DNA from 2 places in the Anaerozeibacter quisquiliarum genome. Region 1 is predicted to be linked to the other one. Evidence: a T-box and tRNA genes for the amino acid it is inferred to sense, from the RefSeq annotation. Region 1 holds a T-box; the other holds one or more tRNA genes.

Region 1 (7,964 bases):
AAGGTCATCTCCGCGCTGTATCTGCTGCCGCGCTTCGTGCCGGAGCTGGTCGCCATCTACGCGATGATGACGGTGGTGCGCGACTCCGGCTTCCTGAACCGCGTCTCGCAGCTGTTCGGCTTAAGCTTCAAGCCGGGCCTCCTGTACAACGCCAAGGGCATCGTCATGATGAACCTGTGGTTCAACATCGCGTTCGCCACGATGATTATCGTCGCCGCGCTGTCCTCGATACCCGACAGCATCATCGAAAGCGCGCGCGATGTGGGCGCGGGCAAGGTGAAGGTGTTCTTCAAGATGATCCTGCCGCTGTCGGTCAAGGACGTGATGATCGCCATGACCTTCATCTTCATGAGCAACATCTCGTCGTTCACCACGCCCTACCTGATCGGCCCGAACCACCCGATGATGCTGGGCGTGTACCTGCGCCGCCAGTTCCAGAGCAACATGAACTACGAGCTGTCCGCCGCGCTGTCGGTGGTGATCTTCCTGTTCTCGTCGATCTCCGCGATCGTTTACCTGTATACGAATTTGAAGCAAAAAGAGTGGGAGAAGACGGGGCTGTAGGAAGAGGTTTTGCAAGGGAAGGGGCTGCGGCGTCCGGCGCTGCAGCCCCTTGATGATCGCAGGGGCGACCTTTGGCCGCCCCTGCGCCCGCATCCGACATGCCCTTTATCGCATGCCTTCCAGCTCGTCCATCCTCGCCTTCAGCGATTCCAGTACGTGACGGTTGGCTTCCAATTTTTCGCGCTCGGTTTCGACCAGCGCCGGGGGGGCCTTCTTTAAGAAACCCTCATTCGCCAGCATGCCGGTGGCGCGGGCGATTTCCTTTTCCATGGCCGCGAGGTCCTTCGCCAGCCGCGCGAGCTCCTTGTCCAGGTCGACCAGCTCGCCCAGCGGCACGAACAGCTCGCAGGCGGCGGTGGCCGCGGAGGCGGCCTTGTCGGGGCTTGCGTCGTTCGCTGCGATCAGGCGCAGCTCACTGGCACCGGCCAGGCGCTTGAACCAGATTTCCGCGCCCGAGAGCGCCTCCGCCCAACCCTCGCGCGCTCGCAGGATCAGCGTCGCGCGCTTGCCGGGCGAGACGTTCATCTCGGCGCGCAGGTTGCGCACCGCGCGCACGACCTCCATGATGCCTTCCATCTTTACGGCGTCGTCCTCAAAGTCGAGCGCCGCGCACGCCTCGGGCCAGGGGGCGATCATGATCGACTCGGGCGCGCCCTCGCCATGCGGCAGGTGCCTGTACACCTCGTCGGTCAAAAACGGCATGAACGGGTGCAGCAGCTTCAAGACGCCCATCAGCACGTGATAGAGCACCGCCTGCGCCACGGCGCGCGCCTCCAGATCCTCGCCGTTTAGGCGCTGCTTGATCAGCTCGATGTACCAGTCGCACAGCGAGCTCCACGCGAAGTCGTAGATCTTGCCGGCGGCGAGGCCCAGCTCGTAGCCGTCGAGGTTTGCGCTCACCTCGCGCACCGCCTGCTGGTAGCGGGTCAGAATCCAGCGGTCGCTCAGGTCGAAGCGCGCGGGATCGATCGATTCGACCTCAGCGGGCGTGCCGGTGAGGTTCATCAGCGCGAAGCGCGAGGCGTTCCAGACCTTGTTGGCGAAGTTGCGGAAGCCCTCGACCTTCTCGTCCGAGAAGCGCACGTCGCTGCCGGGCGAGACGCCCATCGCGAGCGAGAAGCGCAGCGCGTCGCAGCCGTACTTCTCGATCACCTCGAGCGGATCGATGCCGTTGCCCAGGGACTTCGACATCTTGCGGCCCTGCGCGTCGCGCACCAGCCCGTGCAGCAGCACCGTGTCAAAAGGCAGCCGGCCCATCTGCTCAAGCCCGGAGAAGATCATGCGCGCGTCCCAGAAAAACAGGATGTCGTAGCCCGAGCACATGACCGAGGTGGGGAAGAAGTACTTGAGGTCTTCGGTGTCGTCGGGCCAGCCCAGCGTCGAGAACGGCCACAGCGCCGACGAGAACCAGGTGTCGAGCACGTCCTCGTCCTGGCGCATCTGAGAAGCGCACTTGGGGCAGCAATCGGGCGCGGTGCGCGCGACGACCATCTCGCCGCAATCGCAGTAGTAGGCCGGGATGCGGTGGCCCCACCACAGCTGGCGCGATATGCACCAATCGCGGATGTTGTCCATCCAGCTGAGATAGGTCTTGGTGAAGCGCTCGGGGATGAATTTCAGCTCGCCCGTGCGCGCGGCGTCGGCGGCGGGCTTCGCGAGCGGGGCCATCTTCACGAACCACTGGTCGCTGGTAAGCGGCTCCACGGTGTCGTGGCAGCGGTAGCACGCGCCCACGTTGTGCTTGAGCGGCTCCACCTTGACCAGGTACCCGCCGGCCTCGAGCAGCTCGAGCAGCTTTTTGCGGCATTCGAGGCGCGTCATGCCGGCGAACGCGCCCGCATGCTCGTTCATCGTGCCGTCGTCGTTGATCACGCGCAGCACGGGCAGGTGGTGCCGACGGCCCACCTCGAAGTCGTTCGGGTCGTGCGCCGGGGTCATCTTGACCGCGCCGGTGCCGAACTCGAGGTCCACGTAGTCGTCAAGCACCACCGGGATCTCGCGCCCGACGATCGGCAGCGTCACGGTCGCGCCCGCAAGGTGCCGGTAGCGCTCGTCGTTCGGGTTTACGGCCACGCCGGTGTCGCCCAGCATGGTCTCGGGCCGGGTGGTGGCCACCACCACGTCGCCCTTTGCGCCCGGATAGCGGATGTACCACAGGCTGGAATCCTGCTCCTCATACTCCACCTCGGCGTCCGACAGCGCGGTCTTGCAGGTGGTGCACCAGTTGATGATGCGGTTGCCGCGGTAGATCAGGCCCTTTTCGTACAGCCGCACGAACACCTCGACGACCGCCTTGTTGAGCCCCTCGTCCATGGTGAAGCGCTCGCGCGTCCAGTCGCAGGACGCGCCGAGCTGCCTGAGCTGCTTGACGATGCGCCCGCCGTACTGGTCGCGCCATTGCCAGGCGCGCTCGAGAAATTTCTCGCGCCCGAGCATCTGCTTGGTCACACCCTCGGCCTTGAGCGCGTCGATGATCTTGACCTCGGTGGCGATCGAGGCGTGGTCGGTGCCCGGCAGCCACAGCGTCGGCTCGCCCTTCATGCGGTGGTAGCGCGCCAGCACGTCCTGCGGCAGTTCGTCCATCGCGTGGCCCATGTGCAGCTGGCCGGTGATGTTGGGCGGCGGCATCATGATGACGAACGGCTTTTTACCCGGCACGCGCTCGGGCGTGAAATACCCCTTCGATTCCCAGTCGGCGTACAGCCGCGCCTCCACCGCCTGGGGTGAAAACACCTTGTCCATGTCCATCGCGCTCACTCCCTCAAATCAAAAGAGCGACCCATCCTCAAAGGACGAATCGCTCCGTGGTACCACCTTATTTCGCGGGTCATGCCCGCCTCGCGCGCTGTAAAGGGCGCACCCTCGCCGGGCTAATGACGTGCGCGTTCGCCCGACGGCCTCCAAAGCGACCTTCGACGCCTGCCCGCCGCGCGGCCTTTCAGCCGATGAACCGCGCTCTCTGAAGGGGACAGGGACGCCTACTCCTCTTTGTCGTTGGCCTATTTCGATACGCCATTATACCCGATCGCGCGGGCCGCGTCAACAAAGGGCCGATGATTTAACGAGGGCCAAAGAACCCGGTGTCGCCCTCCCGCAGGCGCACGACGGCCTCCGCGATGCGGTTTTGCGCGTCCTCGCCGGTCGCGCCCGATTGCACGTAGCGCACCACCGCCTCCTTGCCGGCGACGTCCAGCTTGCCGAAGTTGTCGATCGCCGCCGGCTCCTGTGCCAGCAGCATCCCGAGGCCCAGCGGCAGGTCGGGGCCTTCGGGGTTGGGACCGGTACCGATGAACGGTTGATTGTGCTCCATGAATGCCTCACTCCGTCACGATGATGATGCGCTCAGTATACCCAAGTTAGGCGATATCGATGCCCGCGCGCTGATTGAAACGCAATGGGAGAGGGTATCATATAGGCAGTTAGCCAGTGCTAATCGACGATGGGCGGGTACGGACGACCGGCCCACGATAAGAAGGAGAAGCATTATGTATAAGCAGATCACGTTGCCCTATGGATTTGAGGCGTTGGAGCCGCACATCGACACGCTGACGATGCAGACCCATTACTTGAAGCACCACGCGGCCTACACCAAGAACCTGAACGACGCCGCCGAGCAGGCGGGCATCTCCGGCCGTCCCATCGAGGAGGTGCTCTCGCGCCTTGCGGATATCCCGCAGGCGGTGCGCACGGTCGTGCGCAACAACGGCGGCGGTTTCTACAACCACAACTTGTACTTCGACCACCTGGCTCCGGCCTCGGACTTGCGGCCGACCGGAGCGCTGCTCGAGCGGATCGAGGCCACCTTCGGCGGCTTTGCCGACTTCAAGGAGCAGATCGGCAAGGCGGCGCTCGGGCAGTTCGGCTCGGGCTGGGCGTGGCTGGCGGCGGACGGCGCGGGCGCGCTCAAGATCATGGCCACCCCCAACCAGGATAACCCGCTGACCGAGACCGGCGGCGCGTGGCGGCCGATCTTCGGCATCGACGTGTGGGAGCACGCCTACTACCTCAAGTACAAGAACCTGCGCGGCGACTACATCAAGGCGCTGTTCGAGGTGGTGGACTGGGCAAAGGTCGCGCGGAATTATCAAGGTAAGCGCTGATTCAAGCACACGTGCGGTGGCGCGCTGAATTTTCGTCAGATTGCGCGAAGGCAGCCGCCTGCGCGCATGGGATTTGATCGGCGCTTACCTCGGCTGATGGTTTTGCACACGGGAACCACCCCGCCTGCGGGCGCCCCTCCAACGAGGGGAATAGGGAAGGGGCTGTCGCTGAGCGCGACAGCCCCTTCTGTACAACGGGCTTTACAGCACCACCGACGAGGTGTACTCGATCTTGATGGAATTGCCCTTGGTGCGCTGGAGCTTGGCCTTGTTGCCGTTGCCGTCCTCGAGCGACAGCTTCTCGAGCTCGTGCGCGTCGAAAAACGCCACCACGTCGCCCTCGACGAAACCGGCCCAGTTCACGCGCTTCTCGCCTTCGGGGTTGATCGCTTCCTCAAGCGTCTGGGGATTGCGGATGTTGTCAGACATATTGGCCTCCTGCGATTTGTTTGCGGCGCGCGGCCGCGAGATTCTTATAATAGCGCGTTCGCCTGCGTCAGGCAACCCGTTTTCTGTAAACTTGGCGCGACCGGGCGCGCACCTGATCATCTATGGGGCCTTTCCGCCCAGCCCCACAAGCAGCACCACGGCGAACACCGACACGACGCTCAGCAGCGTGCCGATCAGGTAGTATTCCGCGTTGATCTGCTTCTCCAGGTCTTTGAACCGGGCCACCGACTTTGCCGTCAACACAAACGCGATCGATCCGTATTGGCCGTTGATTAGCAGGAACAGGATGATGAGCCGCTCCAGGTAGCCGATCATGCGGCCTGAATGCGCCCTTTTCCCGGAATCGTTTGCCTTCTCGGCAATGCCTAAATCCCATATCTCTCCGCTCTCGATCAGGCAGCCCACGGGTTTGAGCACCGCCAACAATGCCACCAGCAGCGGCAGCACGCGAACCGGCAAGCCGTCCGGCGATCCGGCCGGGAATTCATGCGGCTTAAGGCTTCCGCCCAGCCACAGCCACAAAAGCAGCAGCGAGGCGATGTGCATACCCTGATCCAGGAGGAACGAATGGCGCTTGACGAACCCGTGCCGTGCGATGCGCGGCTTGAGCGCGTCAATCGCCAGGTGCGCAGCCCCGCCAAGCAGCGCGAGCCACAGGACCCGAAACCCTCCGTCTACGCAGCAACGCATCACGGTGACCATGCACACGCCGTAGATCAACCCGTGCCCGAGCAACGATGCCCGGTCGAAGCCCTTGCGCCCGGCCATCGCGGCGGACTGCAAATAGAAATCGCCCAGCACGTGCGCGAGCATCATCAGCAGCAGCACGTCATTTGCGGCAGATCTGCTCATCCTGCATCCCCTCGTATGTCGTCAAGTATTCCGTCAACCGGTTCCACGCCTCACGGTATGCGATGTAGTGCGCTGATTTCAGCTGTTTTGATACCGTGGAGCGGGAGACGCCAAGCAGCTGGGCCACCTGCTTCTGCTGCCCGGACGCCTTGTCCATGGCCCAGGCCATTTGACGCTGCCGCCCCGTCCAACCCTCGGTCAGTGCCGACAGCAAGCCCAGCATGCCGTCCAGCAATGGCTGCGCCGCGCCGTCCGCCTGAATCGCCACTTGCAGCCAATGCGAGCTCTTGTTCTTTTTCAATTGCTCGATGAGCGCGAAGGCGTCCTGGAATGCCGGGCCGTCGGCCTCGTTGCGATCGGCGCTCACCACGGTCAGCTCGCCGCACGCCGCGGCGATTCGCACGCGCGCATCGTCCGCCGCGCTGAACGCCTTGATGATCCGCTGCACGATTTCGGGCGCGCGACGCGGCGCGCGCAGCGCGCCTTCAAACGCGTCGCCGCGCACCATTCCGAAGCGCACAAGCACCTCGCTTGCGTATTCTCTGTTGATCCGTTCAAACGCCGCGTGCGCCGCGCTCAAGATCGCGTCGCGCGTCGCCGCGTCCTTGGTTCGTGACGCGATCATATCCCCGGCGATGACGCAGTACATGCCCATCTTCTCCCACCGTCCGCTTGACTTTCCGTGAGCATCATACACCCCAAAGCACCACCTGTCAACAAATTCGCCTTTTTGGGCTGATTTGGTCCGTGTTGCACGAATTCGGGAAACTAATTCGGTATTTTCGGAGGGTGGATCTCCGTCGCCTTCGCTGCCTGCCGGTGAAATCTTTGCGCAATGATTCACAAGCGCGCGCGTATGTGGTATAATGATCGGTGACGGATTTACCCGCATAGGCAAAAGGGAGGACGAATGATGCAGTACTCACATGAGATCGAGCAGATGATCTGCGTGGCGAAGGGTCCCAACCATGGGGCCGCGCCGATCCCCGAGGAGGGCCGCTGGGTACAGGCCAGGGAAGTCAAGGATATTTCGGGCCTGACGCATGGCGTGGGCTGGTGCGCGCCGCAGCAGGGCGCCTGCAAGCTGACGCTCAACGTAAAGGAGGGCGTCATCGAAGAGGCGCTGGTGGAGACCATCGGATGCTCGGGCATGACCCACTCCGCCGCGATGGCCAGCGAGATCCTGCCGGGCAAGACCATCCTCGAGGCGCTCAACACGGACCTCGTGTGCGACGCCATCAACACCGCGATGCGCGAGCTGTTCCTGCAGATCGTGTACGGGCGCACCCAGAGCGCTTTTTCCGAGGACGGGCTGCCCATCGGCGCCGGGCTCGAGGATCTGGGCAAGGGCCTTCGTTCTCAGGTGGGCACCATGTACGGCACCCGCTTAAAGGGCCCGCGCTACCTCGAAATGGCCGAGGGCTATGTCATTTCCATCGCGCTGGACGAGGACGATCAGGTGTGCGGCTACAAGTTCCTCTCCCTCGGCAAGATGATGGACCAAATCAAGAAGGGCGTGTCCCCGAACGAGGCGTATGAGAAGAACATCGGCACCTACGGCCGCTACGAGGGCGCGGCCAAGCACATCGACCCGCGCAAGCAGTAAGGAATAGAGGTGAAATCAATGATCCGTTTTGAAGGCTACGAGAGGCGTATCCATAAGGTTCAGCCGGTGCTCGAACAGTACGGCTTCAAGGATTTCGAGGCGACGCGCGAGTACACCCTCGGCAAGGGCGTCGATGTGGACGCGATCGTGCGCGGCATCCAGCCCATCGCGTTCGACAACGCGGTGTGGGCCTACACGCTGGGCGCGGCGATCGCCATGAAGAAAGGCGCGAAGAACGCCGCCGCCGCCGCCGAGGCGATCGGCGAGGGCCTGCAGGCCTTCTGCGTACCGGGCTCGGTGGCCGACCAGCGCAAGGTGGGCCTGGGCCACGGCAACCTGGCCGCGATGCTGCTGCGCGAAGAGACGCAGTGCTTCTGCTTCCTGGCCGGGCA
Region 2 (7,964 bases), on a different contig from region 1:
AACGGCGAGACGATCAAGACTGAGATCATTGGGGACGAAGCCACGGGCCGGGTGCTAGTTATCACAATGGAGTCGGAGAGCAACGAGGCCACACCGCAGCCAGAGAACAATGTGCTGGCCAAGAAACCTTCGGGAAAGGGCAGGGGCAAGAAGGGCACGGCTGTTACGGACAGCGCCAACCAATAAGTTCAACAACAGAATCCCGGCTCAGCGCCGGGATTTGTACGTCGTGGAAAGATGTTGCATTCTGGGCATTGCCAAGTGAAGCAAATGCAGAATTAATGTCTTTGCTTTATCAACTTAGACGTCATAGACTAACGCGTTGACAGGGATAACAAATCAGTGTATAATAAATGAAAATTTGAATTGTGCAGTTATTGAGCTGGCCGATTTGCGTGAGCATTTTATCATAAACGGGGATCACTGGTTTAATCCTGGAGAAGTCCTCCATTAGCCATATCTTGCTGATATGCGCAAGTTACTGTCGCTGCTTCCTTGATATCGATGCCTATAAACCATAATTTACGACAGAAGCGGGAGCGATTTCGAAATGGATTTGATTCCGAAAATCGGAGCAGCAATATTAATTGCTTATATCGTCATTTCGATTCTATATGGTATATTCTCCAACATACTTGAGAAGGTTTCATACAAATATAGAACAAGAACTGTGCGTCCGCCGAAATATTACAGAGCTAAGACTATTATCAAAGAGGATGACGCTTACATTCTTAAATTTACGGATAAAACCACTTGGACACGAAAGGTGGCACCATCCGATTTATTCTATCCGGGGCAATTGCTGTACGACAAAGAAAAGAGAAAATATAAGGTAAGTGAAGCGTTCACTGATGATCAAATTAACATCACTGCTATTGAAACTTACACCACAAGCAGAGAAAAAATACATTGCTATCTTGTTGGAGAAATATACTTCTTTAATGAAAACGACTGTAGTAACAGAAATATTACGAATGAAAATAGATATGCCTTTTTGCAAGAACTACGAATAAGAGAGCGGAATAAACAAGAATATGAGAAAATAATCAACAAAACGCATAAGGCATATACTGTTGAGCCGCATTATAAACAATCGAAACTACCAGAACCGCAGAAAACAGACCAGCTTTGCGAAAAAGCATTAAAGCAGCCATACTTACCAACCGTGTATGCTCTACCTAAAAAAATTTCATGCACATCGCCCACTGCTGATTATATTTTTCTGAGAGAAAGAGGAGCAAAATGGCTGCTCCACTTTACGAATGCAAAAAACCTGGGTAGTATTTTGAAGAACGGTATATTATCCAGGGCAAAAGCACATAGTATGAATATAGAGGTTGAATATAATGATGCGAACGAGATGCTAAGTAATTATATATCCGTGAGCATAGAGTGGATAAATTATAAAATGCTATACTACCTTAGAAATAGACATCCGGAAGAAGTTTTCGTAATAATCGCTTTCTCTACCGAATATCTCAATGAGTGCGCATATGAACTCTATCGAACTAATGCGGCTTCTGGCCGCGGAACCTCGCGCGTCTCTTCTGCTGAAGGACTTTATTATGACGCGGAGAATCGTCTATGTCTAGGGAGCGCGAAATATCCCACTGACCCTCAGGCTGAGGTACGCATCAAAGATATTATCCCAGCGGAATGTATAAAATGTGTCTACTTCAGGTCTGAAGATGATTTAGTAATCGCTAAACTTCCGGACGAGTATAGCGGCATAGTAAAAGTTTGTGAAAAGCCCTTTGGACCCAGAAAAGATTATTCATTTTGGAGGCAGAATAACAATGACTAAAAGAATGTATTTTACGGCTCAGAATAGAAGGCCATACGTATCTGAGAAATATGCTGAGTTTAAGTTCGAACCAGGTTTCGCATTGTCTCAAAAGAGGAAATGCATCAAAAATATGCATAAAGCTATATCAGATACAGAAAAAGTCGGTCTAATCCTTGAAGTGTCAACAAAGTCAGAATCTTCACTAGGAGCACTTTTGAGCGCATTTTCTTTGGAATACTATGACTCTGTTTCAAATAATTATTACAGGCTAGAAAATGTATTTCAAGCATCGAAAAAATTCCGTGCAGGAGGGCCATACCGAGAACTCCTTTCGATTATGCCTCACCAAGCTAAGCAAAGTACTTTATTAGATGGTTCCGGTGAGCTTGTATCTTTTGTTGGTTTGGACGGGGAAGAATGGCCAATATCTGCAAAGACAGCATACTATGATTGGATATATATCTCTACAGTTATCGAGACGTTGAGGAATAGATCGGCTCTTAAAGATGAGCTAATGAGCTATAAGCATTTCACCGATATTGCCTTTAACGATAAAGTATCACTTAACTGCCAAGCCCGCTCTCTTGCCATGTATGTTGGGATGGTACAAAGTAATGCAGTTGATCGTTATATGAGGGATAAGCAGTCTTTTCTGTCATTATATAGCGATGAAGACCCAAAAGACTATGAGCAAACTTCTCTTTTTTGATTGGTTTTTATGATGTACCACCTATATAACAACCGAAATCGGTAGAGCAGCCCCTACAATATGTGGTTGGGAAGGTGTAGATATGGATACAAAGCTGCTTCGTGAAAATTTCAAAATTTACTTATCGAAACGCTACCCTCAAGATAACAATGTGAGCGCAACCGTATCCATGGCCTATTTCCTTGATCGATACGGCAATGAATTTGGCCTATCATTCGAGCAGATATTGTCGGACGGCGTCATACCCGACGTTTACGAATACAAGCTTGAGGAGTCCTTTGTAAAAAGGGGAAGAAAAAACCCGCGAAGCGATGCTTCAACGTACGCACATTCATTGCGGCTTCTGCTGGAGTTTGTCAAAGGGCAGCCTAATGAACCGGCAGTAAAAGGACAGAAAGCCACAGTAAAGAGCAGTTCAAATACCCAGAATTCAAAAGACATCGCTTCACCGACGGCGATCGCGGTAGAATCCTACCTTGACAGGTGGAATACGCTTCCGGGCTATAAAGAGCAGGAAGACGCGCTGGACCTTCTGTTTCTAGAAACATATCCAGACAATACGGATCTGAGCAAAGTGCTAATCAAGTGCTCCGTGCTTAACGATTTTTACAAGACGAATATATACGGTGTTATGCCTGTAGCTAAACGGATAATTAGTCTGGATACAGACTGGCGGTTAAAGAGCGGCGACCCTAAGATGGTGAATGATATAGCATCCGGACATGGGATCAAATCAAGGACAGGCAAGGAACTTCAACTTCTTTCTTTTGCTACGAAATACTGCAGCCGGCACAATTCTGCGGATTATCCGATATATGACTACTATGTAGAGAGGCTTTTAGCATATTTCCGCGATAAGGACAGATTCAGTAGTTTCTCTGGCGAAGACTTGCGGGACTATCAGGTTTTCAAGCAGGCGATTCTCACTTTCAGGGAAGCATACTCATTGCAAAAGTATACAGTCAAACAGATTGATCAGTATCTCTGGCAGGCGGGGAAAGAAGCTTTTCCAATCAAATATTGACATTAGCCACATATTTGGAGAATCTCTTATGTGATCTACGCAGTTTGGGTTGCCCGGCAACCACATCGCCGGATTTCTGTCTCTCGGGGTGGGTGCATCATTACACCATTACACGGCAGCCTTTGGAGATCGTGTATTTTTTGAGTTCTCTGTGGCGCCTTTTTCTGCCTCCCGCCCACGCCAAAATTCCGTCTGTGAGCCCGTCCGTGTATTCCTGCAAAATGGGCGGCGGATGGCCGGGATTTAAAGGTGAATTTGCAGGCGTACAAATAAGCCCGCCGCAACCGGCGAGCTTATTTGCACCAACTAATGTCGGTATTGATGGTGGGGTTAAATGGGCTCGAACCATCGACCTTTACGATGTCAACGTAACGCTCTAACCAACTGAGCTATAACCCCACGCAACGCTGCTAATTATACTTCCTGGGGCTGGCAAAGTCAAGCTTTTTCTTTGTAAAATGGGGAAAAGCGGCCCTCGGCCAGTTGGGCGGGGCGCGGGCATAATACACCGTCAAGTGCAAAAGTGGGAGATAAAGAATAGACCGCACAGCCCGGATGGAGTAAGATGGAATTGAACAAAACATCAGCTGCGAGGTGGATTATGCGGCCCTATACACATTTTAGATCGGATGAACGCGCTTGTCTAGCGTCGTACCTTCGGGAAGGGAAGAACATGGCGGAGATCGCCGTGCTGCTTGAACGGAGTATCTCGACGATAAGCCCCGGGATCAAGCGGCGGAACAAACAGGTCAAGCCGGACGGCACGTGCTACCACCCGTCGTGGCCGGGATAGGTGTAGGCCCCCTCCTGAGGAGATCGCGCTTACGTGGAAGCAGGCACAATCGGGCGGGAAACTGAGCACGAGTACCATCTGTCGCGCCGTATTCAAAGAATGCGAAATTCATGGCGCAGGCTGTCATCAGGGGACTAAAGACAAGCGGGATACCGGTCAGTACGACCACGTTCGACAATGGCTCGAAGTTTGCGCGGCACAAGAGCATTGAGCGAGAGCTGAATGCGACGGTCTGCTTCGCGGATGCCCATGCATCGTGGCAACGGGGAACGGATGAATGTTCCAATGACCGACTCCGGTTCCTCCTCCCAGAGGGTACGGACTGGAAGAACATAACGGACGAGACCGTCGCCGATGTCGTTCCCTCCATCAACGAACGGCCTCGCAAATGCCTGAGCGCGCGTTCCTGCTTCTCTCGTTCACTTTTGCACTTCACTTGGCAATCTGCCGCGGCGGTTATCGGGTACCCTTGTCGTACGGTACGCCGGAGGCCTTGGGCGCGCGGGATTGCTTGCTGCTGAAAGCCAGCACGATCAGTGTGGCGATGTAGGGGATCATCTTGTATACATCGCTGGGAATCGGCAGATCTTGAAGCACCGGGAGGCCGCTGTAGGAGGCCGACACGGTCTTCATCAGGCCGAAGAACAGCGCGGCCAGAAAGATTCTGAGCGGCTTCCACTGGCCAAAGATCAGCACGGCCAGCGCCAGAAAGCCGTAGCCGGCCACGGTGGCGTTGAAGTTCACGCTGGTCGGCACCACGAACACCAGCCCGCCGAGCCCCGCCAGCGCGCCTGAAATCAGTACGCCCGTGTAGCGGATCCTGGACACGTTCACGCCCACGCTGTCCGCCGCCGCCGGATGCTCGCCGCAGGCGCGCAGCCTAAGTCCAAACCGGGTCTTGTACAGCGCGAACGCCGCTCCGATCAGGATTGCGAGGCCGATGTAGGTGGTGATGTAGGTGTTCTGGAACAGCAGCGGGCCGAGGATGGGGATGTCGCCCAGCACCGGGATGCTGCGGATGCGGAAGGTATTGGCGAACATGATCTGCTGCACGCCGTTTTCCTGAACCGTTCGGGCCAGGTAGATGGCGAACGCGGGCGCGAACATGTTCAGGGCGGTGCCGCTGATGGTCTGGTCGGACCTGAGCGTGACGGCCGCGTAGGCGTGCAACAACGAGAACAGCGCGCCCGCGCCCGCCGCGATCAGCACCGCCAGCAGCAGCTGGCCCTGACCCGACATAAAGTCCTGTGTCTTGTTCAGAAAAAAGATAGAGCAGAACGCGCCCATGACCATGACGCCCTCGAGCGCGATGTTCACCACGCCGCTGCGCTCGCTGAACATGCCGCCCAACGCGACGATCATAAGCGGAATGGAGAAGAACATCATCTGCTGGAACAGAAAGAACAGGGTATCCATCAGCGCACCCCCTCCATTTTCTCGGCGGCGGATGCCGGCACACGCTTGGCGCGGGCCAGGAGTCCCCGCACGGCCAGCGAGAACGCGCTGAAGTAGATGACCAGCGCGATGATGATGTCGATGACTTCCTGCATGTACTTGAGCGACTGCAGTTGGCTGCCGCCTACGGTGATGTGGGCGACGAACAGCCCGGCGAATATGATGCCGATCGGATTCGACAGCCCAAGCAGCGCCACGGGGATACCGTTGAAGCCCTGTGAGGGCATGATCTCGTCGACATGGATGTGCATGCCGCTGGCCGGGGCCAGGTACATCAGCGCGCCCGCCGTGCCCGCCAGCGCGCCGGCGATGACCATGCTGAGCACGATGGATCGGTTCTCATCGATGCCCGCGTAACGGCTGGCATTGCGGTTCAGGCCGCATGCCTTGAGCTCGTAGCCGAAGGTGGTGCGGTTGAGGATGATGTACATCACGATCGCCAATCCGATGGCGATATACAGGCCCGCGTTGACCGAACTGACGTCCACATAGTTGCCCTTCATGTTATAGAACAGCCTGTCCAGCCCGCCCTTGGGAATCACCGCCGTATCCAGCACATTCACGGTCTGGTTGCGCAAAGAGTCGAACAGCGGCGTGAGCTTAATCAGATAGCGCGTGCCGTACAGCCCGATGTAGTTCATCATAATCGACGAGATGACCTCGTTCACGTTCAGATACGCCTTGAACAGCCCGGGCACCAGGCCCCACAGCCCGCCCGCCACCATGCCGCACAAAAGCGCGAACGCCCAATGCAGTCCGGCGGGCATTGGCCACAGCGCGCCGACGTATGTCGCCACAAACCCGCCGACCACCAACTGTCCCGGCGCGCCGATGTTGAACAGCCCCGTCTTGAACGCGAAGCCCACGCTCAGGCCGGTCATGATGATCGGCGTGGCGTAGTACAGCACCTGCCCCAGGCCCTTGACGCCGGTATTCCAGCCGCCCTTGAGGATGATGAGCAGGCCCTGGAACGCCGAGGACGGATTTGAGAACAGCAGGATCAAAAACCCCGCCGCCAGGCCGGCCACGATGGCCAGCAGCGACGCGGAGACGCTGGTGGAGAGCAACCGCCTGAGCCGCTTCATACCGCTTCACCCACCCTTTTCCCGCCGCGCTTGTGCCCGGCCATATACAATCCCAGATCCTGCACGGTCGCTTCCTTGGGATCCATCTCGGCCACGATCTCGCCCTCGAACATCACCAAGATGCGATCCGATATATTCATCACTTCATCCAGCTCCAGTGAGATCAGCAGCACCCCCCTGCCCGCGTCCCGGGCCGCGACGATGCGCTTGTGGATGGACTCGATCGCGCCCACGTCCAACCCGCGCGCGGGCTGCACCGCGATCAGGAGGTCCGGTTCCAGGCTCAGCTCGCGGGCGACGATGGCCTTCTGCTGGTTGCCGCCGGACATGCTGCGGGCGCGCGTGTCGCCACCCTGACCGGATCTGATGTCGAACGAATCGATCAGCGTGTCCGTGTAGCGCTTCATCTCGTCGAACTTGATGAAGTGGCATTTCTGGAACCGGGGCTTATGGCTGGACTTCAGGATCATGTTCTCGGCCAGCGAATAGTCCAGCACCAGCCCGTATTTGTGCCGGTCCTCTGGGATGTGCGAGAGGCCCATGTCGTTGCGCCGGCGGATGCTGACGTGGGTGATGTCCTCGCCGTTCAGCGTGATTTGCCCGGCGTCGGGCTTGGTGAGGCCGGTCAGCGCATAAACCAGCTCCGATTGGCCGTTGCCGTCGATGCCCGCCACGCACACGATCTCACCCCTGCACACCGTCAGCGACACATTATTGACCAGGCGTTTGCCCGTTTCGCGGCTGATTACGCTGAGGTCCTTCACGTCGAGCACCGGCTCGCCGGGCGTGGCCGGGCCCTTACCCACCACGAAGTCCACCTTGCGTCCGACCATCATCTCGGAGAGCTGCTCGGCCGTGGTGTCCCCGACGTCCACCGTGCCGATATGCCGCCCCTTGCGCAGCACCGTGCATCGGTCCGCGACGGCCTTGATCTCGTTCAGCTTGTGGGTGATGAACAGGATGGACTTGCCTTCAGACCGCAGGCCCTGCATGATCTTCATCAGCTCGTCGATCTCCTGCGGCGTCAGCACGGCCGTGGGCTCGTCGAAGATCAGCACCTCATTGTTGCGATACAGCATCTTCAAAATCTCGACGCGCTGCTGCATGCTCAC

The links. The T-box of region 1 lies ahead of ACH6CV_RS06840 (valine--tRNA ligase). A T-box ahead of a tRNA ligase gene usually reads a tRNA of that ligase, here a tRNA-Val.
Region 2: it has a tRNA-Val gene. The T-box ahead of ACH6CV_RS06840 (valine--tRNA ligase) is inferred to sense a tRNA for this amino acid. The anticodon was not compared.

What each region holds. Positions count from the first base shown of each region.
Region 1 covers NZ_JBISDI010000011.1:98,609-106,572, forward strand. Annotated here, with positions in the region: gene ACH6CV_RS06835 (ABC transporter permease) at 1-564, shown strand, start outside; gene ACH6CV_RS06840 (valine--tRNA ligase) at 670-3,306, opposite strand; T-box leader at 3,350-3,568, opposite strand; gene ACH6CV_RS06845 (hypothetical protein) at 3,623-3,874, opposite strand; gene ACH6CV_RS06850 (superoxide dismutase) at 4,050-4,664, shown strand; gene ACH6CV_RS06855 (hypothetical protein) at 4,866-5,093, opposite strand; gene ACH6CV_RS06860 (DUF3307 domain-containing protein) at 5,214-5,966, opposite strand; gene ACH6CV_RS06865 (SatD family protein) at 5,944-6,615, opposite strand; gene ACH6CV_RS06870 (iron-sulfur cluster assembly scaffold protein) at 6,880-7,572, shown strand; gene ACH6CV_RS06875 (GGGtGRT protein) at 7,591-7,964, shown strand, end outside.
Region 2 covers NZ_JBISDI010000006.1:113,049-121,012, reverse strand. Annotated here, with positions in the region: gene ACH6CV_RS04125 (hypothetical protein) at 1-186, shown strand, start outside; gene ACH6CV_RS04120 (DarT ssDNA thymidine ADP-ribosyltransferase family protein) at 551-1,804, shown strand; gene ACH6CV_RS04115 (DarT1-associated NADAR antitoxin family protein) at 1,797-2,495, shown strand; gene ACH6CV_RS04110 (hypothetical protein) at 2,578-3,519, shown strand; tRNA gene ACH6CV_RS04105 (tRNA-Val) at 3,842-3,918, opposite strand; gene ACH6CV_RS04100 (helix-turn-helix domain-containing protein) at 4,085-4,312, shown strand; partial or broken gene ACH6CV_RS04095 (IS30 family transposase) at 4,417-4,833, shown strand; gene ACH6CV_RS04090 (ABC transporter permease) at 4,769-5,728, opposite strand; gene ACH6CV_RS04085 (ABC transporter permease) at 5,728-6,852, opposite strand; gene ACH6CV_RS04080 (ABC transporter ATP-binding protein) at 6,849-7,964, opposite strand, start outside.